2 linked regions of the Prolixibacter sp. NT017 genome follow. The protein of the gene in region 1 interacts with the protein of each later gene in a pairwise test. Links are inferred from orthologs where the notes say so. Each region holds a gene or a part of one and is shown in the gene's direction. Other genes may lie near its edges.

Region 1 (10,648 bases):
AAGTCGTAAACTCTCCCGGAGGGTTTCAACTTTCATTTCCAGGTCGTGGATTTGCTGGTTCAGCCCTTCCATCTCCTGTTTTAACAGGGTGGTCTCCTCCCGTTCCGGTTTTTCGATGGCCCGTGCTTTGGCAATCAGGGTAAAGAAATTAAAATCCAGCGCCTCCGATAGTTGCCACAACCGGCCTATCTTAACATCCTTCGAGTTCAGGATGTAATGAGCCATCTGCTCCGAAACCCCCAGCCTGCGGGCAAACTGCGGAACCGTAAGTTGCCGTTCCGCCAGCCGCTCCCGGATGGCATTCCCGATGTGAAAAGGCAGTTTCAATTCGTTATTCATGACCAAATATTTTGTGGTGATATTCTCCGAAGCTTCGCAAAAGCCATCGGCTACTTAAAGTTACACAAAATTATTTTATTTTTCTATCAAAGAACAGGATAATAACCAAACAGCGTTAGTTAACTATCACACAGCGTTAGATACCCACTTCACAGCGTTAGATACCCACCGAATAGTATTGTATTAAAACAAAAATTTAATTTATCTATACATCATTTTATTTTATTCTTACCTGATTTTAATTTCTTCTGTTCCATTAAATATAATTATTGTCGTTGTTTTATTTTATTTTGTATGGTAGTTATTTGTAATTATACTATTATTAGTTAGATACCAAATATTTTTTGTTTCATATCAAACAATATCTCACCATACAGATAGATGTAGTGGAAGCCCTTCAGGCTTCCCTCATTGTTGCGCACCTTTCTCTGGGGGCGGTGCCCCCAGTTTTGGAATATCAGGCCTTCAGCCTGTTTCCCCTCACCTGACAGCGACACCCGTTGGTTGGATTTTTATCTACTCACCCCATCCGGACTGCGTCCGAGTTGCCCCTCTCTACAAGTAAAGATGGGCGGGGGCCGGTGATAGCATCGAAGTTTGTATTTGCATTCTCCCCGACGGGATACCAGGTTGTTTTTGGAATTGATGCCTCACGAATACGCAGCGGCCTGGCCCTTCTCTATGATTAGAGAAGAGGTGGGATGAGCAGATAACCATGCACCGAACACTCACCGGCGGTGCCCCCAGCTTCGGAATTTCAGGCCTTCAGCCTGGACAGGGTCGGCAGCCCCTAAGTGAAACATCGAAGGAAACCTCTAAAGTTTGACGCTGGCGCCCAATGAAGCTACGCTAGTGAATCTGTCATCGGTCCAAAAGTCTCCCCGGGTGGGGAGATTTAGAGGGGCGGAAAATGGAAGAACCACAATCCGGGTATTTCCATTTTCCCCGGTAGGATAATAAGTTGTTTTTTGGAATTGATGCCTCACGAATACGCAGCGGCGTGAGTCCTTCTCTATGATTAGAGAAGGGTTGGGATGAGTAGAAAACATTGTTTCGAACACTCACCGGCGGTGCCCCCGGCTTCGGAATATCAGGCCTTCAGCCTGGACAGGGTCGGCAGCCCCTAAGTGAAACATCGAAGGAAACCTTTAAAGTTTGACGCTGGCGCCCAATGAAGCTACGCTAGTGAATCTGTCATCAGTCCAAAAGTCTCCCCGGATGGGGAGATTTAGAGGGGCGGAAAATGGAAGAACCACAATCCGGGTATTTCCATTTTTCCCGGTAGGATAATAAGTTGGTTTTTGGAATTGATGCCTCGCGAATATGCAGCGGCGCAAAATCATTAACGGCCGAGGAGTTTAAAGAGAAAAATAATAACTTGCGTCAACCCAAAAAAATTCGGCCATGGTGAACACGAAATTATTCAGGATGATACGAGAGGGGGAACACCAGCAGCAGGATTTCAAGTTTTGTATCAACGATTCGCGAAAGATAGCCCGCTCGCTGGTTGCTTTCGCCAATACCGATGGCGGCCGGTTGCTTATCGGCGTAAAAGACAATGGAAACATTGCCGGCGTGCAGACCGAGGAAGAGTTTTATATGATTGAAGCAGCCGCCAAATTATATAGCAAGCCTGAGATTGAATTTGAAACCCAACAGTGGCATACCACGGACGGCAAAACGGTTTTACAAATCGACATTCCGCCAAGCCCTAACAAACCACACTACGCTAAAGACGAGAACCAGAAATGGTTGGCCTACATCCGGCACGAAGATCAAAACATCCTCGCCAACCGGATCCTGCTTGAAGTTTGGAAGAAAAAACAAAAGCCGCGGGGAGTCTTCATCCGGTACACCGAAGAAGAGAAGAAAATACTGCAGTATCTGAGCAATCACCAAAAGATAAATCCGGGTCGTTTATCCCGTTCCATGTCTATCTCCCGATGGAAAACAGAAAGAATCTTAATAAACCTCATAACCATCGGAGTTATTGAGATTGAACAAACGACAGATGGAGTGCATTACCATCTGACGGACAATTTTATTCTTTCCGGGAATAATAAATAAAATCCCCTCTTCGTTTAAATAAAAAAGCCCCTTGGTTCACCTTTTCAGAAAGAGAATCAGGGAAAGCTAATAAAAGGGGGTTGAAAAATGGGAAGGAATCAAATTTTGGCTTTAGCAAGTAGCTTTTTGCTGCTGCTAGCCGGATGTGCGAAAGACAATACAATAACTAATGAGTTTACTGCAAACGCAGAAAAAATCTCCAAAGAGAATGCCGACCGGATTACGTATGTCAACGAACGAATCGATCTGGCTGGAAGCAGTTCACTGAAATCAGCTGAATCGCCGGAAGACTATACCTACACGTCAGCGGTTGATATCTACAACACTGTCTTCGATAAAATAATTATCCAGTCCAGTACGGCCACGTATACTGTTTATTCCGGGCAAACAGTTTTGTTGCCCAAAGGCTTGACCTACGAAGGAAATATTACGGTAAATGACGGCGGAATGTTGGTGGTTGTCGGTAACTTAGCCGGCTCGACGCTCAGTGGGACAGGAACCGTGGTCATTAATCCAACCGGTGTTTTTTCAGCGAAATATTTAACCCTCAACTCTGGGGTGAAACTGGTTAACTACGGCGAGTGGAGTGCCGAAAAGAACGCCAACCTGAACGGCATTCTGGAGAACCACGGTGTTGTATCGTTCGATGCCATGAATAACAATAGTTCGGGCCATGTGGTCAACACCGGTAAAATTACACTCTCGGCAGACCTCAACAACAACGGCGTCATCGACAACTTCGGGACATTTATTACTGCCGGAACATTCAATCTGAACAGCGGTGCTAACCTCAACAATGCGTGTCATTTCGAAACGGCAAAGATGCAGGCGAACGGACTGACCCATTCCACCGGCTTCCTAAAAGTCAATAACCAGTTAACGATAAACGGAGGCAGTATTCTGATGCTGGGCTCCCACTCAGTTACCGATGCTGGCACCATTTCCCTTAACGGGAAAATTTCAGGCACCAACGACGATTACGCGGGTATCATTATCCGGAATTCGTTTCAATCGAACTGGGGCGCCCGGATTACGGGGAAAATAGACATCCGTTACGACGATGAAATCACCAGCTCCGACCCCGATTTACTGGGCTCTCTGGTTACCTTCAAGTCGGCCTATTTCCCGGCTACCGACTGCACGCCTCAGTACGGAGCCAACCCGGTAAATTCTTTTACACTGGTTGCCAACGTCGATGCTCCTGTCGATAGCAGGGGAAACACGTTAAGTGCGACAAGCGTGGATATTCAGGGAGACTATGCATACGTTTCATACCACCTGCACGGGGCAGAATTTGGTGGCCTTATCGAAGTGTATGATATTACCGATCCGTCAACTCCGGCCATTGTCAGCCAGTACTGGAGCGAGGATGCCGACTTTAACGACATTGAGGTGGATGGTAACAAATTATACGTAACAGGCGGAGCCAATCCGGACAAGACCGGAGCTGATACTCCTGCTACATTTTCCGTTATCGATTTAAAAAATGGTGAGTTGCCCAATGCTGCACCAACATTTTATTCACTGCCCAGTTTTTCAGGCAACTGTGTGCACCTCGCTGAAAACGGAAAGCTTTATATCGCAACCGGAAATACCGGAGGTCAGTTTATCTCCGCCGATGCCAACAATGGTTCGATCATCAGTAAACGGGATGCCTTAACCGCCAAATATTTTGACAGTGAAGGAAACACCATTATCGGATTACAGGGTGGTACTGTTGGCTTGCTGTCGGTATTTAACGAGAATAACGGCTTAAATCCGGTCAGGACCATCCCGGTAGGAAGCATTATTCCGGAAGACGGAAAGGCAGTAGCCCGCCTGAAAAACGGACTCGCCTATGTTTGTGAAGGCGAAGCCGGATTGTATGTTTTCGACACAAACGACGCCTCCGGAACTCCTCTGGAAATATTCAACCCGCAAAGCGGCAACACCAACGGTGTCGATATCGACCATGGCCTGGTATATGTAGCCAATGGAGCAGGCGGTTTATACGTCATCGACCAAAATACATTTAAAGTATACGGAAATTACAACTACGATGGCTCGGCCAATTTCGTAAGAGCTGTTGACAACTACATTTTTGTGGCCAACGGCACCGGCGGCCTGAAAATATTAATGAGAGATAATCCCTAGTTTTTTCATACCCAATTCAAATGAAAACAGCACGCTCAGGCGTGCTTTTTCTTTGTCATAAATGCTACATAAATATTTAGTCTTTTGTTTACAGAAAGGCATTGCCCAACTTCAAACAGAAACCCTTAATTTTGTACCTGATATCCTAATCAAGTTTGAAACCTTACTGAAACATCAAGTAATGAAAAACTTTCTTATGAGAAATGTCCGCCATGCTTTCCTGATTGGTCTTATTATTGGCGGTTTTGCCTTTGCCGGTTGTGCGCAGAATGAATACATGGATCCGGCCAACCGGAAGTTGCAGGAAATTTATACCGGCGGCGACTTCTATCCGGTAAAACATTACCAGCAGAGTACCCGGAAAAAACGTCCGAAGAATGTCATCCTAATGATTGGCGACGGCATGGGACTCGCCCAGGTATACGCAGGTTTGACAGCCAACGGCGGTCATCTTTACCTCGAAAATTTCAAGCACATTGGTTTTTCAAAAACCTACTCTTCCGATAATTACATAACCGATTCGGCTGCCGGGGGAACAGCCCTGGCTTGTGGCGAAAAAACATACAACGGTGCAATTGGCGTAGATCCGCAAAAACAGCCGATTGTCAACATTCGCGAGCTGGCTGAGAAGAAAGGTCTGGAAACCGGGCTCGTTTCGACTTCGGCCATTACGCACGCCACCCCGGCGTCATTTATCGCTCATCAGCCTTCGCGAAATATGTATGAAGCCATTGCTGCCGATTTTATCAACAGCGACATCGATGTTTTTATCGGTGGTGGCGTCGACCATTTCGAAAAGCGTAAAGACGGCCGGAACCTGAGTGAAGAGCTGAGAAAAGACGGCTATCAGGTTTTGTACAACATGGATAATATCAGCCAGGTAACATCGGGTAAACTGGCCGGACTCACCGCCCCGGTTCACAATCCGGCTGAACCCGAACGTGGCAATATGCTGGTTCAATCGACTAATACCGCACTGAATATCTTGTCTCAAAACAAAAAAGGCTATTTCATCATGATTGAAGGAAGTCAGATCGACTGGGGCGGCCACGCCAACAAAACGCCTTACGTAGTAGAGGAAATGCTCGACTTCGATCAGGCCATCGGGGCTGCACTCAAACATGCGGCGCAAGATGGTGAGACGCTGATTATCGTGACAGCCGATCACGAAACGGGCGGAATGTCCATCAATGAAGGCGACATGGCAACCGGAAAAGTAGTTGGTGAATATACCACAGGACACCACACGGGAATTATGGTTCCGGTGTACGCTTTTGGACCGGGCGCCGAGCAGTTTACCGGAATGATGGAAAACACCGATATTCAGAAAAAAATTAAAGATCTGTTGGATCTATAACTGCACTAACCAATTTCTGGTTATTTTAGAAGGGAAACCACTGTGTTTCCCTTTTTTATTAAGACAAATAGCGGGGTTATTGTTGCAACCTAATGTTTGAAACCACACCTATTTGGAATGGAGCCATGCTTCTTCGACTAAAAATCAGGTTACTCAGCGTTCATACATGACTGAAGGATTGATTAAAATCCGCCTGACTGCCCACCCCGGAGATTCCTGAAGTTGCTGCCATTCTGCTGATTATTATTCTGGTTGTTGTTGTCTGGCGTAGCTGATTCGTCGATATGTTTGGCACCTTCCATTTTGGGTGCTTTCGGCATCTTCTTCGTTCTCCACAACGGAATCCGGTAGTAAATCCCATATGAAAAATCCATCGGAATATCCACATTGGTTTTCCCGAATCCGGGTACGATATAAGGTGACATGTTCGGATCCTTCGTTTCGCTCACCATGAATTTTACCCGAACAGACCATCCGAGGAAAAAATTCTTAAAAATCTCCCCTTTCATCCCGAACACGAACTCGCCCCAATGAGCATTCATATTTCTTTTCGGAATGGATGTGTTATAATCGCCCCAGAAATTGGAATATTTAACATCATCAGCCTGTTGAGTGAAACGGGAGTAACCGTAACGCAAACCGACAAACACCAAATCGCCGTCTTCGAGATTTCGGTAGCGCAAAATATTGAAATCAGTTCCCAACCGGCCATAAACACCGTTCGCCTGATAGTGGAAATTATCCCGACGATCATTCAACCCCATCATACCCACTTCAACCGTAGGAAACCAATATCCCTTAACAGGAATATCTCCCTGCAATTCCCAACCCCAACGGTCGGCCGATTGCAGATACGTGGATGCAAACCGCGAGAGATCGACACCGATACGGGGTCCTTCGACACGCCAAACATCCGCATTCTGTTTCTCCTGAGCCAGTGCTTTCAGCGGGCTACTGAGTGTTAGCAGGCAAATTGAAATATACAGTAATATTTTGCTCATTATTGGGTTTTTCAATAGATGTTGGGCCCACTGAGGGGTCCGAAATATTCACCGAGTCGATTCGGGAAGTATATGAGAAACCTTTCAAGTTGTAATAGGGTGCAAAGCCGCACGCCTCCGACACCAGTTTCATTTGCATGGTGTGGTAAATGAACAGCGTGTCAGCTTCTCCATTCACAAACAATACAAACGCTGTAGAGTCGTGTTCAAGCGAAAGCGGCAAAGGATAGCGCTTGGATATGGAAGGTAGCGTATCGCGTACCCATCCGGTATCGTTTTTGGCAACGCCCCAAATCATCAGCGAATCAATCGTCGTTGAATCACTGTCGATGAATTTGGCCATGAGATAAGTATCTGTGGAATCGTAACACCTGTCCGCCTCGCTACACGAAACGACAATTGCCAAAAGCACCACAAGTAAAGGTAAAATGTATTTTTTCATATCCGGATACGGGTTTCCGCTTGCCTGACAAATATAAACAAAATGAGAGGAAACAAGCATGAAGCAAGATGTCAGATTGAAAAAGCGTAAACCAGAAACAATTGGCTTATCATCAACAAAAAAAGGTTATTTTCGTTAATTCCATTGCGGCACAAAACATAAGAAACACTGCCGCCGATCTTACATTGAACGACAATCTACTTTAAATATGCGAAACATGCAGTTTGCCATTTTCTTCGGAACCGTCATTTTAGTCTACTTTCTGGTCAATTATTATATCTATGTTCACGGATTAATGGCCTTCCAGGCGACCGGAAACTTCAAAACGATATACAAAATCCTTTTCTGGGTTATCGCCTCCACTTTTATCGTTGGTGAAATACTGGAGCACACGCATTCCAGCCTGGCTGGTGAGTGGGTTTACCGGATAGGAGCTTTCTGGCTCTCGTTCATGCTCTACCTGTTTATCGCTGTCCTTTTCATCGACATCATCCGGTTACTGGACAAATTCTTTCACATTGTTCCGGCCGTGCTAAAAAGCAACCCGGACCAACTCAGGCTGTGGACCGGCGTTGTTGTTTTTTCATTGGTAGCCCTGGTGGTTTTTTTCGGACACCTCAATGCGCTGAATACACGGGTAAAGCAATTCTCGATTACCATACCCAAAAGTGTTACCGGTTCCCCGGATATGAAAGTGCTGATGGCTTCCGACATTCACCTCGGAGCACTGATTGGTGAACGCCGCGAACAAAAGCTTGTCGACATCATTAATCAGCAAAAGCCCGACTTGGTTCTCCTTTGCGGAGATATGGTGGATGGCGACATTGCTCCTGTATTGCGGAAACACCTGGGAAGACACTTGCAGGAAATCAAGCCACCGATGGGCATGTACGCTATTCCGGGCAACCATGAATACATTGGTGGAATAAAAGAAACATTACCTTACCTGGAAAGCATCAACATCAACGTGCTGCGCGACCAGGTGATTACACTTCCCAACGGCGTTCAGATTGTCGGGCGCGATGACTTGTCAGCTCGCAATCGTGATGGGGGAAGAAAGGAACTTCCGGAATTACTAAAAGATGTGGACATGAGCAAACCGGTAATTGTGATGAACCACCAACCGTTCAATCTGGAAGAGGTTGCCGAAGCCGGTGTTGATTTACACCTTTCGGGACACACCCACGACGGGCAAATGTGGCCGCTAAACTACGTTACCGAAGCGATTTTTGAAGACAGCTGGGGATTTCTGAAGAAAGGCAAAACCAACATCTATGTCTCTTCAGGATTCGGTTCATGGGGACCGCCGGTTCGCATCGGAAACACACCGGAAGTTGTGGTTTTCAATCTTCACTTTCAACCGGAAACGGCAAAATTATAAACAAAATTAGTCGTCGTAGGTCATGGGAAGCGGCTCCGGATGGATGGTCGTTATGATACCCAATTCCTTTTCGATGGCTTCTTCGATGACAGAACAGATATGATGGGCTTCATCCAGTGTCATCTCCGGAGGCAATTTAATGTGACAGCTTAATTCGGTATGGTGTCCGTAGCGGTGCATATGGAAATGATGGGGAAACACTTCCCGGTCGACATTTTGCCGGACCAACTCCCTGATTTGGCCAATCATTGTAGGATCGGCACTTTCACCGAGCAGCAGACTGAAATCATTCTTCATTACTTCATAGGCGGTATACGCAATCAATATGGCGACCAAAATTCCAAGTACACCATCGATCCACCAGAAATAACCGCCGAGGAAAATACCTGCCAGGATAATGATGGAAGACAATGCGTCAGAACGGTGATGCCAGCCATCGGCTTTCAGCACCGACGACTTTGCTTTTCGTCCGACCCCAAAAGCATATTGAGCCAGACCTTCCTTCGCCAGAATCGATACAACGGTAACCACTTTAGCAACTATTCCATAGTGAACAGCCGTATGTGACTGCAAACGGTCAATCGACTGCAGCAGGAACTCGAACGCAATAATCGCCAGCAGTACACCAATAATAACCGCAGCGATGTGTTCAGCACGGCCATGCCCGAACGGATGTTCCTCATCGGCGGGTTTGCCGGCCAGTTTTGCACCGAAAATAACAATGATGGAAGAGACCGAATCGGAAAGAGTATGCCATGCATCCGCTACAATAGCAATTGAACCGGATACAATACCGGCCCAATACTTCAAGGCAAACAGCACCAGATTTACGATAATCGAGACCCATCCGGCCTTAACGATCATTCTGGTATTCTTCGGTCTCATAAGCTTTGGTAAGTTTCTCTTTAATAAAGCATCAAAGCTAAAAGATTCAGGCCTAAAATCCGAGTAAACAAAAGGTGGTTGTGTTCTAAATTACGCGCTATGCATCTCGTCGTACCACATAAGGAATTTCTTAATGCCTTCGCGGAATGAAGTTTTCGGCTGATAGCCCAGTAGCTCTTTCGCCCTGGAGATGTCGGCATACGTGATATTCACGTCGCCATCCTGCATCGGGAGCTGATTGATAACGGGCTCAACACCGGCCTCTTCAGCAATCGTTTGAATCATATCGCGGAGCAGCACCGGATGGTTATTTCCCAAATTCACGGTTTCGTACACATTTTTATTCTTCAGCAAATAGTCAATCGCCGACTCGATGCCGGCAACCGTATCTGCTACATATGTGTAATCACGGGCTGTTCCTCCATCGCCAAACATGGGAATAGGCTCATTATTCCGAAGCAACCGGGTAAACTTGTGAATGGCCAAATCGGGACGCTGCCGTGGACCAAACACCGTGAAAAAACGCATATTCAGAATATCCAGCTGATAAAGGTGATGGTAAGTGTAGTTGATAAGCTCACAACTCTTCTTGGTAAAAGCGTACGGCGAAACCGGATTGGAAACGTCCATATCTTCACGGAACGGTGTTTCCGGACAATTCCCATACACCGACGATGACGAAGCGAAGGCCATTTTCCGGATACCTTTTTCCTTCATGATATCGAGAATATTCTGCGTCGCTGTGATATTGGCCCGGATGTAGCCCGCGGGATCATCAATCGACGGCCGTACGCCAGCTTTTCCGGCCAGGTGCACAATAATATCAGGAGATTTATCTTTCAAAAAGGTGGCTAGGTCATCTTTATTGGCCAAATCCAGCTCGGCAAACGAGCAATAAGGTTGCCCGATGAAGCTAACCAGGTTTCGCTCTTTTATTACCCGGCTATAAAACGGGTCAAAATTGTCGATCCCAATTACCCGGAATCCTTTATTCAAAAGGCTTTCACAAAGATGTGAACCGATGAAGCCGGCACATCCGGTCA
Region 2 (11,652 bases), 3.4 Mb from region 1 along the record:
GCTTCCAACAACTCGGTGGACGACATTCGTACCTTGGTTGACCAAGTTCGGATTCCCCCGCAGATTGGAAAATACAGTGTGTACATCATCGATGAGGTGCACATGTTGTCGCAGGCCGCCTTCAATGCATTCCTGAAAACCCTGGAAGAGCCGCCGACGCACGCCATTTTCGTGCTGGCAACTACCGAGAAACATAAAATACTGCCAACCATTCTTTCCCGTTGTCAAATCTTCGATTTCAACCGGATTGGCATTACGGATATCGAAAAGCATTTGGCTTCAGTAGCCGAAAAAGAGCAAATCACTTTTGAGCCGGAAGCATTGAACATCATTGCTCAAAAAGCAGACGGCGCGATGCGCGACGCTCTTTCCATTTTCGACCAGGTGGTGAGTTTTTCAGGAAGTAATATTACTTACCAGGATACCATTGCCAACCTGAACGTGTTGGATTACGACTACTACTTCCGGTTGATTGACGGATTTCAGAAAGGAGACGTGTCGGGTGTGTTAATGATTTTCAACGAAATCCTGGATAAGGGATTTAACGGACACCATTTTGTGGCCGGATTGTGTCAGCATTTCCGCGATTTGCTGGTTTGCAAAGATCAGGTGACGGTGGAACTGCTCGAAGTCGGTGGCGATATCAAAGAGAAATACAGCCAGCAGGCGAAAGCATGTGATTTACCATTTCTGGTGGAAGGCTTGAGGCTGGCCAGCGAGTGTGACATGCAATACAAGTCTTCCTCCAACAAGCGCTTCCTGGTGGAACTCGCACTCATCCGTATTGCACAGCTTGAAGAGGCATTAAAAAAAAAAGAGCTGACGAACGCGTAGCTTCAACGATACTTTTACCCATATTTTCGGCACCGGCAGCCAAAAAAGCTGCGAAGCCGCAACAGAGTACAGCAACACAAAACGGAGCGGTCGGTAATAATCCAGCAGGAGCAAGCAGACCGGCGAGCGCACCGACGGTTACTCCACCCGGGAAGGTAAAGACCCGGCGGGTAGCACGGAGGGACAGTATTTCGACGCCTTCGATTGCCAATGCGCTGAAGGGAAATACTTCTTCCGGTGAGTACAAAAAAGAGGTGGTACAGAAGACAACGCAGGCGGCTGAGCCGGAAGAACATCCGTTTACCGGAGAACAGTTGGTGGCTGCGTGGAAAGAGTTTGTGGTGCGGGTAGAGGCACGTCAGTTGAATGCAGCGTTATCGACGCGCGAACCCTCGTTGGGCGACGATTGGACAGTGAATTACATGCTCGACAACGAGACGCAGCGCGAAAGGCTGGTTTTGGAAGTGAAGCCCAAATTGCTGGGATTCCTGAGAAGAACATTGCGGAACGAACGGATTGAAGTGGAGTTTCAGATTGCGGAAGGTGATGATGCGTTACCGCGTAAGCCTTATTCCGACACGGAAAAATGGCAGGCCATGGTAGAGGAAAATCCTTCGCTGGCACTGTTTAAGAAGATGTTCGGACTCGATTTTGACAGTTAAGAGAAGCTTGAAAGATATATGTACCGTAACCTGAGATGTGAGTGACATTCAAACCAAAGAAGTCAATTCTTGTTAAGTAAAACATCTAATTTACTCTATTAAAAATTATTCAGGCATGGACAAAATTAATGTTTCCAATCCCGTAGTAGAACTTGACGGCGATGAAATGACCAGGATTATCTGGCAGATGATTAAGGATCAGCTTATTCTGCCGTATTTGAACCTTGATATCAAGTATTTTGACCTGGGCATTGAGCACCGCGATGCTACCAACGACCAGGTGACTGTTGATGCAGCTAACGCCATCAAGCAGTACAAAGTAGGGATTAAATGTGCAACCATTACCCCGGACGAAAAGCGGGTGGAAGAGTTTGGCCTTAAGCGGATGTACAAATCACCGAATGGTACCATTCGTAACATCATTGGTGGAACGATTTTCCGCGAACCCATTTTCGTGAAAAATGTACCGCGTCTGGTCCCGCAATGGACCGGCCCGATTGTTATCGGACGTCACGCATTTGGTGATCAGTATCGTGCAACGGATATGGTTGTTGATCGTCCTGGTAAGCTGACCATGACTTTCACTCCGGAAGATGGTTCAGAACCCGTAACTCACGAAGTTTATGACTTCGAAGGAGCTGGTGTGGCAATGTCGATGTACAACACCGAAGAATCTATCCGCGGGTTTGCACACAGCTGTTTTAAAATGGCCCTGCAGAAAAAATGGCCGCTTTACCTGTCAACCAAGAATACCATCCTCAAGAAATACGACGGTTTCTTTAAAGATATCTTCCAGGATATTTATGAGAAAGATTACCAGAAACAGTTCGAAGAAGCTGGCATCACCTACGAGCACCGTCTGATTGATGACATGGTGGCATCGGCACTGAAATGGAACGGTAACTTCATCTGGGCATGTAAAAACTACGATGGCGACGTACAGTCGGACACCGTAGCGCAGGGATTTGGTTCACTCGGTCTGATGACTTCTGTACTAATGACTCCCGATGGTGATATTCTGGAAGCAGAAGCTGCTCACGGAACGGTTACCCGTCACTATCGTGAACACCAGAAAGGCAACCCGACTTCAACCAACCCGATTGCCTCGATTTATGCCTGGACACGTGGTCTGGCATTTCGCGGACGTCTGGATAACAACGAAGAGTTGATCAAATTCAGTCATACACTGGAAGAAGTTTGTGTTGATACGGTTGAATCAGGTAAAATGACAAAAGACCTGGCTCTGGCTATTCACGGAAAAGATCTGAAACCGGAACACTATCTGACAACCGAGCAGTTCCTGAATGCACTTGCTGAAGGCTTGAAGGCTCGGTTGAGTTAATAAATGCGTTCCCAACGTGGCTGGGCGCCCGCCTGATTATTTGTATATTTGGGTTCGGATATATAAACCTTAAATCAATTAATCATGTTGAAAGAAGCAGTTAATAAAGCAATAAACGAGCAAATTAACGCTGAATTTCATTCGGCTTACCTCTATTTGTCCATGTCGGCTTATTTCGAAGCTGTCGGTTTGTCAGGTTTTGCCAATTGGATGAAGGTTCAATACAAGGAGGAGTTGGCGCACGCACAGAAATTTTTCGATTACGTGAACGACCGGGGGGCACGGGTGATTTTAGACCCGATTGCTGAAGTTCCGGCTGAGTTCGATAATGTAATCGATGTGTATGAAAAGACGCTGGCTCACGAGCAAAGCGTTACGGAACGCATTAATAAACTGATGGATATAGCTATCGCTGAATCCGATCATGCAACCAAAAGCTTCCTTCAATGGTTCCTCGACGAACAGGTTGAAGAGGAGAATACGGTTGATCAGATTTTGAATAATTTGAAGATGATCAATGGCGAAGGACAAGGCTTGCTGATGATGGATCGGGAGATGGGCAACCGTTCATTTACAGATCCGACAGCCGGGGCATAGTTCTTGATAAACAATTCCCGCCAGGCAATTCTGCCATCTTGCGGGAAATTGATCAGATCGCGATTTTACATCCGAAAATATTGATTTCGTAAAGAGGAGAGTGCCCTTGGCGGTATTCTCCTTTTTTTGTTCTGTGATGGCAAAAAATTGGGGAATTTCACTCGCTGAAAAAAGCAAGGATTGTTTTCAATACTTGCAACTTTTAGTTTAATTTGTGAGTGATTCGCGATAGAAGTAAACATAAAAAATAACAGAACAAGATATAATGGCATTTGTAACAAAATTTCTAACACAAGTCTTTGGTAATAAATCCGAAAGGGATATCAAAGGGATTTTGCCGGTATTGGAACGCGTGAAAAGTGAATTTGAGCGCGTAACCGGATTTACCAACGACGAGCTTAGAGCTGAGACAGAAAAACTAAAAGCCAGGATTAAAGAGTATATCAAGGCTGAAGAAGACGAAATAGCTTCATTGAAGGAACAGGCTGAAAGTGGTTCTGTGCCTTTGGAAGAGAGTGAAAAACTCTACGATCGGGTCGACAAACTGGAAGAGGTGATCGATACGAAGATTGAAGAGGTATTGAATGAAGTATTGCCCACCGCTTTTGCCATCGTAAAAGATACCGCCCGTCGTTTTGCTGAAAACGAACAGCTGGAAGTGACGGCCAACGATTTCGACCGTGATTTGGCTGCCGCGAAAGATTATGTGGACATGAAAGGTGATAAAGCCGTTTATGCCAATCACTGGGAAGCGGGCGGTTCGGATCAGAAGTGGAATATGATTCACTACGATGTTCAGCTCATCGGTGGTATTGTGCTTCACGAAGGTAAAATCGCTGAGATGGCGACCGGTGAAGGTAAGACGCTGGTGGCAACGTTGCCGGTGTTCCTGAATGCGTTGGCCGGTAGAGGCGTTCACCTGGTAACAGTGAACGATTACCTGGCTCGTCGTGACTCGGAGTGGATGGGACCGATTTTCGAATTCCATGGCATGTCTGTTGATTGTATCGACAAGCATCAGCCCAACTCGGCCGAACGACGTGCTGCTTACAATGCGCATATCACGTACGGAACGAACAACGAGTTTGGTTTCGATTACCTGCGTGACAACATGGCCATCAACCCATCCGATTTGGTGCAGCGGAAACACCACTACGCCATCGTCGATGAGGTCGACTCGGTTTTGATTGACGATGCTCGTACGCCGTTGATCATTTCGGGTCCGATTCCGAAGGGTGATGACCAGTTATTCGAAGAGCTGAAAGCGCCGATTGAGCGTTTGGTAAAACTGCAGCGTGACCTGGTAGCGCAAATTCTGGCGGAAGCCAAGAGAAAGATAAAATCGGAAGATTCGAAAGAGCGTGATGAAGGTGCATTGTTATTGTATCGTTCATTCAAAGGTCTTCCTAAGAATAAAGCGATCATTCGTTACCTGAGTGAAGAGGGTATCAAAGCTAAGATGCAGAAGTCGGAGAACTACTACATGCAGGACAATAGCAAGAACATGCATGTTGTTACCGACCCGCTTTATTTCGTAATCGATGAGAAACTGAACTCAATTGAGTTGACCGATAAGGGTATCGATGTGCTGTCGCAAGACAACGAAGACCCCAACTTCTTTATTTTGCCAGATATTGGTGCAGAGATTGCTGAGATCGAAAACGACCAGTCGTTGGAAGACCAGGCCAAGCTGGAAAAGAAAGACGAGCTGATTCAGAGTTATGCGGTGAAATCGGAGCGTGTGCACACCATTAACCAGCTGTTGCGCGCCTACACCATGTTCGAAAAGGATGTGGAGTACGTGGTGATGGACAACAAGGTGAAAATCGTGGATGAGCAAACCGGTCGTATCATGGAAGGTCGCCGTTACTCCGACGGATTGCACCAGGCCATCGAGGCGAAAGAGCGGGTGACCGTGGAAGCGGCTACGCAGACGTTCGCGACGATTACGCTTCAGAATTACTTCCGGATGTACCACAAACTGGCCGGTATGACCGGTACTGCAGAGACGGAGGCAGGCGAATTGTGGGACATCTACAAACTGGAAGTAGTGGTCATCCCGACCAACAAACCCATTGTCCGTAAGGACCAGGAAGACTTGGTATACAAAACCAAGAAAGAGAAATACAACGCCATTATTGAAGAGATTACCAAACTGCATAAGCAGGAACGGCCGGTGCTGGTAGGTACCACTTCCGTGGAAATATCGGAATTGCTGAGCCGCATGCTGAAAATGCGGGGTATCGATCACCAGGTGCTGAACGCGAAGTTGCACCAGCGTGAGGCCGACATTGTGGCGGAAGCCGGTAAGCCAGGAACGGTAACCATTGCAACCAACATGGCCGGTCGTGGTACCGACATCAAATTGACACCGGAAACAAAAGAAGCCGGTGGTTTGGCTATCATCGGTACCGAGCGTCACGAATCACGTCGTGTCGACCGTCAGTTGCGCGGACGTTCCGGTCGTCAGGGTGACCCGGGTTCATCACAGTTCTTTGTGTCGCTGGAAGATGATCTGATGCGTCTCTTCTCTTCCGACCGGATTGCCGGTATTATGGACCGTTTGGGACTGGAAGAAGGCGAAGTGATTCAGCACTCCATGATTTCCAAATCCATTGAGCGGGCACAGAAGAAAGTCGAGGAGAACAACTTCGGTATTCGTAAGCGTTTGCTGGAATATGATGATGTGATGAACTCGCAGCGTGAGGTGATTTACAAGAAACGTAAACACGCACTCTTCGGCGAACGCCTGGAAGTGGATGTGCTGAATATGATGTATGACTCGGTGGAAGCACTGGTAGCCGATTTCCATCCGATGGGACAGGATGGCTACGAAGAATTCCGTCTCGAGACCATGCGTCTGCTCTCCATCGACACTTCGGTGACGAAGGAGGAATTCATCAGCCAGAATCCGGAAGAAATTACCGATCGGATTTACAAAGCAATGATCGACAATTATTCCCGTAAGGTGCAGATCATTTCGAAACAGGCATGGCCGGTCATTAAAGATGTATACGAACACAAATCGCACATATACAATAACATTGTTGTTCCTATCAGCGATGGGCAGAAGGTTTACCAGATTGTTACCAACCTCGAGAAATCGTATAAAACAGAGGCACAGGACCTGGTGAAATCGTATACCAAGCAGGTAAACCTTGCTTCGATTGACGATGAGTGGAAGGAACACCTGCGCGAACTGGACGACCTGCGTACATCAGTGCAGAACGCCAGTTACGAGCAGAAAGACCCGTTATTGATATACAAGCTTGAATCGTTCAACCTTTTCAAGTCAATGATGGACAAGCTGAACCGAAATGTTGTTTCTACCCTGATGAAAGGACATATTCCGATTAGCGACCCGAACCAGGTGCAGGAAGCGCAGGCGGTACAACACACCGATCGGTCACAGTACCAGGAAGAGAAGAGCGAAGCCGGCGGCCTGAGTTCCGGCGGAGGACAAGGTGGAGAGCAGCAACCACAGAAGAAAATGGAACCGGTTCGCCACGGGCCGAAAATCGGACGAAATGACCCGTGTCCGTGTGGAAGTGGAAAGAAATATAAACAATGTCACGGGCGTGGTGTTGTGTAAACGAAAATAAATTAGTTCTTCATATGGCAGCAGGGGCAACCTGCTGCTTTTACTTTTAATGTGCACATACTATGAATGAGTTCCTGTTCATCCATTGGAATGTAAATCCGGAGATTTTCCATCTCGGCCCGTTGTCAGTTCGTTGGTACGGACTTTTGTTTGCCACCGGGTTTTTGTTGGGATATTACATCATGGAGAAGATGTTCAAGTTTGAAAATGCCAACGAAAAGTGGCTCGACAGTCTGTTTATGTACGTGATTATCGCCACGGTTGTCGGCGCGCGTTTGGGACATGTTTTCTTTTATGGATGGGACTATTATTCACAGCATCCGTGGGAAATTCTGAAGGTTTGGCACGGCGGTCTGGCCAGTCACGGCGGGGCCATCGGTATCCTGATTGCCATCTGGCTCTATTCACGGTTTGTTACCAAACGTTCGATGCTCTGGACATTGGATCGCCTCGTGGTGCCGGTAGCGCTGGTGGCCGTTTTAATTCGTACCGGTAACCTGATGAACTCAGAGATTTACGGAGTACAGACTTCACTGCCCTGGGGATTCATCTTTGAGCGGAACGGCGAAACCGTTGCCAAACATCCGACACAGATTTATGAGGCACTCTGTTACCTGGGAACTTTTATCTTGCTGTGGCGAATGTATTTTAAAACGGATGACAAGCGGAATCGTCCCGGCTTCTTGTTGGGCGTATTCTTTATTTGTGTGTTCACCGCCCGTTTCTTCATCGAATTCATCAAACAGGACCAGGAGCCGTTCGAAGCACATATGTTGCTGAATATGGGACAGCTGCTCAGTATCCCGTTTGTCTTGGCCGGAATAATATTGGTGGTTCGCGCACTAAAGCGACCGCCGAAGATATACAAGAATTAAGATATGGAGCCGGTAACTCGTTGAGTGCCGGCTTTTTTATTTCCGGTAACGAAAAACGAAGGAAACCTTTACCGTTACATAATATCCCGCTTGTTGTGAATGAGTGGGATATTCTTATTTTTGCGCGTTCTAAATAAGAAAGGAACCTGACCTGATCACCATCTAACGAATTAAATCCATGCACTTACGTAGAAATCGGTCCCGGGCTGAATGGCTCCGGCAAGGAAATGTATGATTAAAAGTTTGACATGGAGAAGTATCTTAATCTGTTTGGATTAACGCAAAAAGTAAATTATAAAAACGAAGTCCTGTCCGGACTGACGGTGGCATTGGCTTTAATACCGGAAGCACTGGCATTTGCCATTATCGCGGGATTGTCTCCGCTCACCGGGCTCTATTCGGCCTTTATTATGGGCATCGTTACATCGATTCTGGGCGGACGGCCCGGGATGATTTCCGGTGCCACCGGAGCTGTTGCTGTTGTGATTGTGGCGCTGGCCAAAACACATGGCCCGGAGTATGTGTTGGCGACGGTTATCCTTGCCGGGATTATACAGATATTGGCCGGTGTATTGAAGCTGGGAAAACTGATGCGTCTCGTTCCACATCCAGTGATTTTCGGCTTCGTCAACGGACTGGCGATTATCATCTTCATGTCGCAATTGCACCAGTTTAAAGACAGCACGGGGCACTGGCTTACCGGAATGCCGCTTTACACCATGTTGGGGCTGGTTTTCGTCACCATGCTGGTCATTTGGCTTTTGCCGAAACTCACCAAAGCCATTCCGGCGCCATTGACGGCTATTCTGGTCGTTTTCGGAATTGTAGCCGCGTTGGGCATTGATACTCGTACCGTGGGCGATATCGCTTCCATTCAGGGAGGTTTTCCTCCGTTCCATCTGCCGGAGGTTCCGCTTAACCTCGAAACGCTTTCCATCATTTTCCCTTATGCAGCCATTGTGGCCGGTGTAGGCCTGATTGAAAGTTTGCTGACGCTAAATATTATCGACGAGATTACTGAGACACGTGGTTCCGGTAACAAGGAAGCCATTGCGCAGGGAACGGCCAATTTCCTGACCGGTCTCTTCTCCGGAATGGGCGGATGTGCCATGATCGGCCAGAGTTTGATTAACATCTCTTCCGGAGCCCGTGCTCGTTTGTCGGGTATTGTGGCAGCGGTGATGTTGCTCGTGTTTATCATGTTTGGTGCAGGTTTGATTGAAAAGCTACCCATGGCAGCGCTTACGGGACTGATGATTATGGTCGCTATCGGTACGTTCGAATGGGCTAGTTTGAAAACCTTCAACAAAATGCCGAAGTCTGATATCTTAGTGATGGTGATGGTGACGCTGGTGACGGTTGTCTTCCATAACCTGGCCGTAGCGGTTCTGATTGGTGTCATCATCGCGGCACTGGTGTTTGCGTGGGACAATGCCAAGCGCATCCGGGCACGGAAATACACCGATGACAATGGCGTAAAGCATTACGAGATTTACGGTCCGCTGTTCTTCGGTTCAGTCACTGCTTTCAACGAAAAGTTTGATGTACTGAACGACCCTGATGAGGTGATTATCGACTTTGCCGAAAGCCGGGTGGTCGACATGTCGGCTATTGAGGCGCTGAACAAGATGACGGAACGCTACCTGAAAGTAGGGAAGAAGATCCACCTGAAACACCTGAGCCCCGATTGCAAAATCCTGTTGAAAAACGCCGAGCAAATCATCGACGTCAACGTACTGGAAGATCCGCATTACAAAGTGGCGGTGAATAAATTATAATTGCCCATGGCTTTAGCCTAATATTTTCGATATTTCTTCCGGGAATGTCGAAGAAGGTTGAATAAGCATCCTAATTCAACTCCTCCGGAGTTGTTGCTTTGTTCGTTGCTACACCACCGGTTTCACCGGCGGAGAAGAATATTCTATCCCTCCGGGATAATCTCAGGTTGTTTTTGTGCAAAAGACTCCGGAGGAGTCAAATATTGTTAGAACGCGGCTGGGGGAAATCCATTCGACCCCGGCCGGGGGCGTACGTTCGATTGAGGATTTTATTTTCTAACAACATGTCATCCAGCTGGGATGAATGCAAAGAGTACCTGAATTGCCCATGGCTTCAGCCATGGGTGACAAGGGACAAGGTTATATAGGCTTTAGCCTAATTCTTGCTCCTTATTTCTTCCGGCAACGCCGGATAAATATTCATCAACCCCAATGAAATTGGGGGATTAGGAATTCGCGTTATTGCATCACCCCCGAAGCGGGTTAAGTGATTGTCTTGTTTCTGTCCTTTTGTCTTACCACAAAAGAACCAAAAAGGCAAGTCAAAGTGATCCTTCCGCCCGCTTCATGGTTTTGCCTTTCGGGCACACATCCCTGAATTCCCTCGCAAAACCATTCCCGCTCTCTCCGACCCGGCCTACTTTGACCGGCCCGCGCTCTTATCGCCTGGTGGCGATGTTGGGAAAGAAGCCTGATGGAATTGAGGAATAGTCTATCCCTCCCGGATGATTGTCGTTCATTTGCTGCGTCTTTGGCCCTTCTCTATGTTAGAGAAGGGTTGGGATGAGTAGATAAACCTGTCAGCTTATTTTTACAATCGATACCTTTTCCGGCAACGCCGGATACACATTCATCACCCCCAATGAAATTGGGGGATTGGGAATTCGCGTTATCGCATCAACCCCGAAGTGGGTTGAATAATTGTCTTCATCAATCTTTGCTCACGGTCTCCGGCTTCATTCTGGCAAAAAATAACACCGATATGAATATGATGGCTCCCAGGACCGGCATCACGGTTTCCGCCGTCAAAATACCGGTTGAACTCCATTTGTTGTGCGCCCATTCATCCACAAATATCATCGAATAGATGGGAATATTCGAAAGGGCGGCAAAGAAGTTGTACTTGGTGGCTGCACCTACTTTTCCGATAGCTTCCAGAACAAACGCACTAAATCCGGCAAAGGCTAAACCTACCGTGATAGCATAAATGGTCGTCCAAATCATGAACATCAGTTGTGTGCGGGGACTCAGCGCCATCAGGAGTGCAGCGCCTCCTTCCAGCAATCCAAATAAAATATAGGCTTTCTTTCGATCCATCTTGTCGGCAATCCATCCGCCTAATAAACTACCGATGGCGGAAGCAACACCGCCGACAATTCCCACGGCAAGGGCAACCGCATCCGGCGAAGCATGCCAATCGCCGGAAATGGACGACCATAAATTCGAAGCCGCACCGGAACCTACGGGCAGGAAACAGAGGACAAGTGCTAAGAACCCGCCCCGTGACTTCACCAGCACCCAAATCTCTTTGCCAAGCGTCCCAATCGTCTTCACATACGTTTCTTCCCGCTTGAACGGAGCCGGGTCTTTCAGAAATAGTAAACCCAGCCCGCATAGCAAACTGACGAGCGCAATGATGGCTCCGGAAATCCAGTGAGCCGGCATTCTTTCTGCCAGCCAGATTCCGGCACCGCCTCCCAGCCCAAATCCGCCCAGGTTTCCGGCTTGCAACCAACCACCGGCGCGCCCTTTATGCTCATCGGGTACCTCCTGCGCAATTAAACTCTCGGTCGTCATGGCAATGTTGGTATTGGCTACGGCGGTCAGAAAAACGACGACCATCAACAAGGGCAGGAAGTGCGAACTATGGGGGATGACGCTCGTTGCCAAAATACCAATTACGGTCACCACATTGGCGATACGGTACCAGGTTTTCACCGTAAGGGTAGTATCGACCAGCGGC

What was found.
Region 2: the proteins of GJU87_RS20065 (region 1) and secA interact in binary tests that used the Escherichia coli proteins (3 or more experiments, as listed by UniProt). The link is inferred for Prolixibacter sp. NT017 from one-to-one orthologs.

Annotation. Positions count from the first base shown.
Region 1 is NZ_BLAV01000001.1:4,821,059-4,831,706, reverse strand. Bases 3,929-6,808 are described here. They hold GJU87_RS20065 (alkaline phosphatase), read left to right. Parts: upstream 3,929-4,720; coding sequence 4,721-5,896; downstream 5,897-6,808. Other genes in these bases: GJU87_RS20060 (DUF6048 family protein), read right to left, coding at 6,079-6,808; GJU87_RS20070 (hypothetical protein), read left to right, coding at 3,929-4,539. Also shown: GJU87_RS20080 (helix-turn-helix transcriptional regulator), read right to left, coding at 1-339; GJU87_RS20075 (RNA-binding domain-containing protein), read left to right, coding at 1,768-2,406; more of GJU87_RS20070, read left to right, coding at 2,494-3,928; more of GJU87_RS20060, read right to left, coding at 6,809-6,897; GJU87_RS20055 (DUF6452 family protein), read right to left, coding at 6,848-7,339; GJU87_RS20050 (metallophosphoesterase), read left to right, coding at 7,557-8,720; GJU87_RS20045 (cation diffusion facilitator family transporter), read right to left, coding at 8,727-9,605; GJU87_RS20040 (GDP-mannose 4,6-dehydratase), read right to left, coding at 9,696-10,648.
Region 2 is NZ_BLAV01000001.1:1,388,987-1,400,638, forward strand. Bases 3,344-7,227 are described here. They hold secA (preprotein translocase subunit SecA), read left to right. Parts: upstream 3,344-3,700; coding sequence 3,701-7,027; downstream 7,028-7,227. Other genes in these bases: GJU87_RS05675 (ferritin), read left to right, coding at 3,344-3,435; lgt (prolipoprotein diacylglyceryl transferase), read left to right, coding at 7,099-7,227. Outside these bases: GJU87_RS05660 (DNA polymerase III subunit gamma/tau), read left to right, coding at 1-834; GJU87_RS05665 (hypothetical protein), read left to right, coding at 1,089-1,496; GJU87_RS05670 (NADP-dependent isocitrate dehydrogenase), read left to right, coding at 1,612-2,838; more of GJU87_RS05675, read left to right, coding at 2,923-3,343; more of lgt, read left to right, coding at 7,228-7,911; GJU87_RS05690 (SulP family inorganic anion transporter), read left to right, coding at 8,160-9,689; GJU87_RS05695 (MFS transporter), read right to left, coding at 10,620-11,652. UniProt on the Escherichia coli protein: Required for protein export, interacts with the SecYEG preprotein conducting channel.